2 regions of the Polaromonas sp. P4_F9 genome follow, and region 1 is predicted to be linked to the other one. Evidence: predicted binding sites of a transcription regulator. Region 1 holds the regulator's gene; the other holds the start of a gene.
What was found. The regulator sigma-54, encoded in region 1, starts transcription at its own class of promoters, with help from an activator protein. The targets are predictions, from matches to a motif close to TGGCANGNAANCTGCTTT.
Positions count from the first base shown of each region.

Region 2: AC1DUB_RS07830 (ammonium transporter) is a predicted target of sigma-54. The motif match lies at 1,948-1,965, and genes of this name have one in related genera.

Region 1 covers NZ_JBFUJT010000016.1:34,709-38,917, forward strand. Annotated here, with positions in the region: gene AC1DUB_RS15315 (THUMP domain-containing class I SAM-dependent RNA methyltransferase) at 1-1,108, opposite strand, end outside; gene AC1DUB_RS15320 (RNA polymerase factor sigma-54) at 1,132-2,679, opposite strand; gene lptB (LPS export ABC transporter ATP-binding protein) at 2,821-3,657, opposite strand; gene lptA (lipopolysaccharide transport periplasmic protein LptA) at 3,672-4,209, opposite strand, start outside.
Region 2 covers NZ_JBFUJT010000006.1:172,883-177,091, reverse strand. Annotated here, with positions in the region: gene AC1DUB_RS07845 (protein glxC) at 1-282, shown strand, start outside; gene AC1DUB_RS07840 (FMN-binding glutamate synthase family protein) at 284-1,642, shown strand; partial or broken gene AC1DUB_RS07835 (IS21 family transposase) at 1,679-1,885, opposite strand; gene AC1DUB_RS07830 (ammonium transporter) at 2,006-3,394, shown strand; gene AC1DUB_RS07825 (Bug family tripartite tricarboxylate transporter substrate binding protein) at 3,712-4,209, shown strand, end outside.

The DNA.
Region 1 (4,209 bases):
CGCGCGGAGCGTCGGCCTGGCCGGCTTCGGATGCATCACGCGGCAGCGGCTGGCCAAACTCGTCGATGGCCTGGGTGCCGTCCCAGGAGCCGCTGACGCCATGGCCCTGCTGGCGCCGCTGGTCGCGTCCCTGCACGCCGGTGATGCCGGCCACGCCGGCCACGTCAATGCGCTCGCCATAGGGGGGGTTCACCAGCATCACGCCGGACGGCGCGGGCGGCATGCGCTGCAGCGCATCACCGCCGCGCAGCTGCACGGCGTTGGCCACGCCCGCGCGCTCGGCATTGCGCTCGGCAAAATCCACCATGCGGAACGACACATCGCTGCCAAACACCGGTGCCGTCGGCTCCGTGATGGCGGCCTCGGCCTGGTCGAGCAGCCCCTCCCACACATGGGCCTGGAAGGGCAAATACTTCTGAAAGGCAAAGCGGCGGTTGATGCCGGGCGCGATATTGCAGGCAATCTGCGCCGCCTCAATCACGATGGTGCCGGAGCCGCAGCACGGGTCGTACAGTGGCACACCCTCTTTGCACTGCTGGTCCCAGCCGCTGGCGGCAATCATGGCGGCGGCCAGTGTTTCCTTCAGGGGAGCGTCTCCCTTGTCTTCGCGCCAGCCGCGCTTGAAGAGCGGCTCGCCCGAGGTGTCGATGTAGATGGTCGCCGTGTCGGTCGTCAGGTGCACATACACGCGCACGTCGGGCCAGCGCGTGTCCACATCGGGGCGCACCTCGTACTTGGCACGGAAGCGGTCGGCAATGGCGTCCTTGACCTTGAGCGCTGCAAAGTTCAGGCTGGTCAGCGGGCTGTGCTGCGCGGTGATCTCGACCTTGAAGGTCTGCTTGGGCGTGAACCAGATCTCCCATGCGACGCTGGCTGCCGCGTTGTAGAGGTCCTGCTCGCTGCGGTACTGGTTGTGCTGCAGCTCGATCAGCACACGCTGGGCCAGGCGGCTGTGCAGGTTGAGCTGCAGGGCATCGCGCCAGGAGCCCTGCAACTGCACACCGGCGCGCCAGGCCTTGCCCTCGATGCCGGTGATGCGTTTGACCTCGCTGGCCAGCAAGGCCTCGACGCCGGCGGCGCAGGGTAAAAAGAGTTGAAGTTGGTTCATAAGTAGGGCCTCAAGGGGCTCTTTCAAAGCGATTTGCGCAGGTTGGCAGGCGCGATGCGCAAAGCCTCGCGGTACTTGGCCACGGTGCGGCGCGCGCATTCAATGCCCTGCTCCTTGAGCATTTCGGAAATCTGGTTGTCGCTGAGCGGCTTTTTCAGGCTCTCGGACGAGACAAACTGCTTGATGAGGGCGCGCACCGCCGTGCTGGAGGCGTTGCCGCCGGTCTCGGTGCCCAGCGCGGAGCCGAAAAAGTACTTGAGCTCGAAGGTGCCGAACGGCGTGCTCATGTACTTGGCCGTGGTGACGCGCGAGATGGTGGACTCGTGCAGGCCCAGTTCGTCGGCAATTTCGCGCAGCACCAGCGGACGCATGGCCAGCTCGCCGTGTGTGAAGAAATTCTTTTGTCGCTCCACAATCGCACTGCTCACGCGCAGGATGGTGTCAAAGCGCTGCTGGATGTTCTTGATGAACCAGCGTGCCTCCTGCAAGCGCTGCTGCAGGGCCTGCCCATTCTGGCCCTTGTGCTGCTTCAGCGCATTGGCATAGATGTCGTGCACGCGCAGGCGGGGCATGACCTCGCTGTTGAGGGAGACCTTGAAGCCGCGGCCCGACTTGACGACGATCACGTCGGGCACGATGAGGTTGCGCTCGACGTTGACAAACCGCCGCCCGGGCTTGGGGTCCAGCCGGCCGATCACGGCGATGGCGCCCCGGATCACGCTCTCCGGAAATCCGCACAGGTAGGACAGGCGCTTCATATCCCGCTTGGCCAGCAGCTCCATGGGCTGCTTGCACATGGCGATCGCTGCGCGGGTCTCGTCGCAGTCCTTGCAGTCGAGCAGTTGCAGGCCGAGACACTCGGCCAGGTTGCGGGCACCGACGCCGGCGGGCTCCATGTGCTGCAGCAGCTTCAGGGCCATGGCAAAGTGCTGCTCCAGCTCTTCCGCCTGCTCAAGGTCGTCGCCCGCCAGGCCGGCGGCCAGTGACGCGAGACTGTCTTCGAGGTAGCCGTCGTCATTGAGCGACTCGATCAGGAAATGCAGCGCCGCCTGGTCTTCCTCCGACAGGCGCAGGCCGAGCGACTGACGGTGCAAATGGTCCTGCAGCGACTCATGGCTGCGGGCCAGGTCGGAAGCCTCGGCCTCGCTGTCATCCACATTGTTCTTGCGGGCAGGCGCGTCGCCGCCCCATTCGCTGTCGTCCGGCGCCGACTCCACCGTGCCGTCGCCCTCCCAGCTTTCTTCCAGCTTGGCCTCGGAGCTGATCTCGGGCCCTGTATCTACATCGTTTTGGCTTGCAACCCTTGGTTCATCAGGGCTTCCTGCTACTGAATCACCAGCAAACTCAAACTCCCGGCTGTCCTGGCTGACCGGCGTATCGGCATTCTCCAGGCCAAACTCCTCGCGCGGCGCGGCTTCTTCCGACACTTCCAGGAACGGATTTTCATCGAGCATCTGCTCGACTTCCTGGCTCAGCTCAAGGGTGGACAGCTGCAACAGGCGGATCGACTGCTGCAGTTGCGGCGTGAGCGCCAGATGCTGCGAGACCCTGAGGGAAAGGCCTTGTTTCATGGCATCCCTAAGCGCACGACAAAACGAATTGGGATGTATTAACCAAGCGGGGGCCGTGCAACCGGCTTTGCCGGGGCGCAGGCGCCGCCCCCTGCAGGGGGGAGGGAGCTACACGCAGTGAGCGACAACGGGGGGGAGCCATCACATTCTGAAGTGTTCACCGAGGTAAACGCGGCGTACATCGGCATTGTTCACAATCTCGGAAGGGGTGCCGGTCGCCAGCACATGGCCGTCACTGATGATGTAGGCATGGTCGCAAATGCCCAGCGTTTCGCGGACATTGTGGTCGGTGATCAGCACGCCAATGCCGCGCGACTTCAGGAAACCGATGATGCGCTGGATTTCGATCACGGCGATCGGATCAATACCGGCAAAAGGCTCGTCGAGCAGGATGAACCGCGGCTGCGTCGCCAGGGCGCGCGCAATCTCGACGCGGCGGCGCTCACCGCCCGACAGCGCCGGCGCCGGCGAGTCGCGCAAATGATCGACCCGCAAATCCTGCAGCAGCGCTTCGAGCCGCTTTTCAAGGTCTGCGCGGCCCAGCGGCTTGCCGCTGGCGTCCAGCTGCAACTCCAGCACGGCGCGCACATTCTCTTCCACGGTGAGCTTGCGAAAAATCGACGCTTCCTGCGGCAGGTAGCTCAGCCCGAGGCGCGCGCGCAGGTGAATCGGCATGTGCTCGACCGACTGGCCGTCGATGGAGATCTCGCCCGCATCGGCACGCACCAACCCCACGATCATGTAAAACGACGTGGTTTTTCCCGCGCCATTGGGGCCCAGCAGGCCCACCACCTCGCCTTTTTGCACGGACAGCGAGACATCCTGCACCACCTTGCGGCTGCCATAGGATTTCTGCAGCCCCTGGGCCACCAGACGGCTCGGCGGTGCGGTGCTGGCCGCCGGAGTATTGGCTGCCGGGGTATTGACCGACGATGTGTCAGTCACCGCATCCGCGGGTTGATTGTCCGTTCTGTCCATTTTTCGGCTTTCCGTCATGGCCCCAGCGTGGTGCCGGGACGCAAACGGAGCGCGGGTCCGGCCGGCGGCTGCGGTGCCGATGCGGCGCCGCGCGGCGACAGCATGGCGCGAATCCGCCCCGTGGGATTGGTGGCCGTGCGGTTTTGCGCGCCCCCATCCACAGTGAACACATCGGTGTTGTTGTCATAAACAATCAGGGAGCCGGTCGTTTCATCGACCAGGGTCGCGCCGTTGTAGCGCCGCACCACGGCCTGCTTGATGAATTTGACGGTGTCGGCACGGCTGTCGTATTCGATCCGCTCGCCTTCCCCTTCGATGTACTCGTCCACGCCATCGCGCTTTTTCCGGTAAAAGGCCAGCTTGCCCGGCGCCGCCACGGCCAGGGCCTGCTGGTAGCCCTGGGGATCCTGGCTGACATCCACCCGTTCGCCCCGGACAATGGTGGTGCCCTTGGTGATCACCACATTGCCGGTGAACACGCTGGTTTGTTTCAGGTCGTCGTAACGCAGGGCATCGGCCTCCGCATTCATCGGCTTGTCGCGGTCAGCCCGC
Region 2 (4,209 bases), on a different contig from region 1:
TTCTCGGCCTTTATGGCGCAAGCCGGCAACCTGGTGGTGCTCGGCGACGCCGGCGAAGCGCTGGGCGACTCGCTCTATGAAGCCCGCATCTTCGTGCGCGGGAAGGTCAAGAGCTTGGGCTCCGACTGCGAGCAAAAAACCATGGGCGAGGCCGAGCGCAGCATCCTGGCCGACCTGCTGGCCAAGGCCGGCCATACCGACGTGGACACCGGCGCCTTCAGGCTTTTCGGGTCTGCCCGCACCCTCTACAACTTCCATGTCGACAACGCAGGAGCCTACTGACATGAACGCACCCATTTCCGCCCAGACGCTGGCCGCGCCCGTCGCCGCACAGACCCCACCGCGCTTTTCGGCGACCTTCGATCCGGCCACGCTGGCCGAGATCCGCCGCGCTGCGGCCACCGGCATCTACGATATCCGCGGTGGCGGCACTAAACGCAAGCTGCCGCACTTCGACGACCTGCTGTTCCTCGGCGCCTCGATCAGCCGCTACCCGCTCGAAGGCTACCGCGAGAAGTGCGGCACCGACGTGGTCCTGGGCACGCGCTTTGCCAAGAAGCCCATCCACCTCAAGACGCCGGTCACCATCGCCGGCATGAGCTTCGGCGCGCTGTCGGCGCAGGCCAAGGAAGCCCTGGGCCGCGGCGCCAGCCTGGTCGGCACCAGTACCACCACCGGCGACGGCGGCATGACGCAGGAAGAGCGCGGTCAGTCCAAGACGCTGGTCTACCAGTACCTGCCGTCGCGCTACGGCATGAACCCTGACGACCTGCGCAAGGCCGACGCCATCGAGGTCGTGATCGGGCAGGGCGCCAAGCCGGGCGGCGGCGGCATGCTGCTGGGCCAGAAGATCAGCCCGCGCGTGGCCAAGATGCGCTGCCTGCCCGAGGGCATCGACCAGCGCTCGGCCTGCCGCCATCCGGACTGGACCGGCCCGGACGACCTGGAGATCAAGATCCTCGAACTGCGCGAGATCACCGACTGGGAAAAACCCATCTACGTGAAGGTCGGCGCGACGCGCCCCTACTACGACGTGGCCCTGGCGGTGAAGGCCGGCGCCGACGTCGTGGTGCTCGACGGCATGCAGGGCGGCACGGCCGCGACGCAGGAGGTCTTCATCGAACACGTCGGCATTCCCATCCTGGCGGCCATCCGGCCGGCGGTGAAGGCGCTGCAGGACCTGGGCATGCACCGCAAGGTGCAGCTCATCGTCTCGGGCGGCATCCGCAACGGCGCCGACGTGGCCAAGGCCCTGGCGCTGGGCGCCGACGCGGTAGCCATCGGCACCGCCGCGCTGGTGGCCCTGGGCGACAACGACCCGCGCTGGCAGGACGAGTACGCCCGGCTGGGCACCGTGGCCGGCGCCTACGACGACTGGCATGAGGGCAAGGACCCGGCCGGTATCACCACGCAGGACCCGGGCCTGGCTTCGCGCCTGGACCCGGTGCAGGCGGGGCGCCGCCTGGCCAACTACCTGTCGGTGCTGACGATGGAAGCCCAGATCATTGCGCGGGCCTGCGGCAAGTCCCACCTGCACAATCTGGAGCCCGAAGACCTGTGCGCGCTGACCCTGGAGGCCTCTGCCATGACGCAGATTCCCATGGCTGGCACGAGCTGGTACCCGGGCGTTCAGGGCTTCTGAACGGTAGTGCGTCGGGTCATCTGGCGGTCGTTGAACATTGAGCTCAATGAACGAGCCGAAGCGCCGCATGGCGGCTTCGGTCCAGATGCGCCGACGGCTGTCCTGCACGTTCTCCTCGACCACGCCTTTTTTCCAGCCCGGGGCGACGTTGCAGAAGTCGGGGTCGAACAAGTAATGGCAGACCATGGCGCCAAAGCGAGCGTTGACGTTACGCGGCTTGCCGCGTCGCACCCTGTCCACGGCAGCATAGCTACAAACATGCGCAAGTTGAATGAGATGATCGAAAAGTTCCTGTCAGGAAAAATTGGCATGGACGTTGCTGAAGGTCCTGCGCACTTTTTCAACCCTTAAAGGACTTTTGCCATGAAAAGACTTCCTGCGGCGCTCGCCATATGCAGCGCCTTCGTTCTCAGCTCGGTCGCCTACGCGGCCGACGCTGCGCCACTGCCCAACAAGGGCGATACCAGTTGGATGATTGTTGCAACCTTGCTGGTCATCATGATGGCCGTGCCCGGCCTGCCCCTGTTTTATGGCGGCATGGTGCGCACGAAGAACATGCTTTCGATAATGATGCAGGTCATGGTGACCTTCGCTCTGCTGGGCGTGTTGTGGTGCCTGTATGGTTACAGCCTGGCTTTTACCGAAGGCAACGCCTTTTTTGGGGGCTTCGACCGTGCGTTTCTCAAGGGTGTCACGCCCGACAGCGTGATCGCCACGTTCAGCAAGGGCGTGGTGATTCCGGAATTCATCTACATCGCCTTCCAGATGACGTTTGCGGCCATTACGCCCACCCTCATCATCGGATCGCTGGCCGAGCGCGTGAAGTTCTCGGCAGTGCTCGCCTTCATGGTGTTGTGGTTCACCTTCAGCTACCTGCCTATTGCCCACATGGTGTGGTACTGGGCCGGCCCTGACGCTTACACCAGCGCCGAAGTGGCCGACAAAGTCGGCGCCACAGCAGGCTTCCTGTTCCAGAAAGGTGCCATCGACTTCGCGGGCGGCACGGTTGTGCACATCAACGCGGCAATGGCTGGCATCGTGGGAGCTTTCCTGATTGGCAAGCGCGTCGGTTTCAACAAGGAACCCATGACACCGCACAGCCTGACGATGACAATGATCGGCGCCTCACTGCTGTGGGTGGGCTGGTTCGGCTTTAACGTCGGCTCCAATCTGGAGGCGAGCGGCACGGCGACCCTGGCATTCGTCAACACGTTCCTGGCCACCTGCGCGGCCACCGTATCGTGGGTCTTTGCGGAATGGATCCGCAAGGGCAAACCCTCCATGCTGGGTGCGGCATCTGGTGCGATTGCCGGCCTGGTGGCCATTACGCCCGCCTGCGGCTATGTTGGCGCCATGGGCGGCCTGGTGATCGGCTTGCTGGCTGGTTTGGCCTGTTTCTGGGGCGTTACGGGGCTCAAGCGCATGCTGGGCGCGGATGACAGCCTGGATGTGTTCGGCGTGCACGGCGTGGGCGGCATTCTGGGCGCCTTGCTCACCGGCGTATTCGTGTCGCCCAAGCTGGGCGGTACCGGCGTCTACGACTACGTGGCCAACAAGGTCGCCGACTTCGACATGACGACCCAGCTCATCAGCCAATTGTGGGGCGTGGGTGTGTCGATCGTCTGGTCGGGCGTGGTGTCGTTCATCGCCTTCAAGCTGGTCGATATGACCATCGGCTTGCGCGTCACGGAAGACGAAGAGCGCGAAGGCTTGGATATCGCCTCGCACGGCGAAAAGGCCTACGACCACTGAGACGGAATTCGCAGATTCTGGGGCCAAGGCCCTGGCGCTGGGCGCCGACGCGGTAGCCAGGACGGCCGTCAAGGCATGGATCGTGCTTAAGTACTATGGTATTCCATAATATTAGAAGACGGTAAGGGTGGTTAAATCCACGCCACCAGGCTTCTGAAGGCCACATCCGCTGGCCACAGGCAGTCGCTGGCTCGGGGAGCCGCGGAGGGCCGGCCTGCATCGCCAGGCACTGTGTGTTTGCCGTGAGCGGCCCGAGAGCCGCAACGGTCGATGCGCAAGGGATTCATCGTTTTTGACATTTACTTTTTGTTGTCGCCATGAAAACTCTGTCTTTTCCTTCCTCCGCCACCTTCGGCCGCCTGGCCGCGCTGGCGGCCAGTGCCTTCGCGTTCTGCCTCGCGCCCACCTTCTCCGCGCAGGCGGCCTGGCCGGAGCGCAGCATCACGCTGCTGGTGCCCTTCGCGCCGGGCGGCAGTTCGGACAATGTGGCGCGCACTATCGCGCCCTTGCTGAGCGAAAAGCTCGGCAAGCCAGTCGTGATCGAAAACGTGGCCGGTGCGGGCGGCATGCTCGGCACCCAGCGTGCCGTGCGTGCAACGCCCGACGGCTATACCATCTTCCTGGGCTCAGGCTCCGAAATCCTCATCAACAAACTGATCAATCCCAAGGTGGCTTATGACGGCATGAAGGATCTGTCGCCCGTCGTGTTTGTCGCCACCGGCCCGATGGTGCTGGTGGGCAGCCCCAGCCTGCCGGCCAATTCGGTAGCGGAAGTCCTCGCGCTGGCCAGGGCCAGGCCGGGGGCGCTGAGCTAT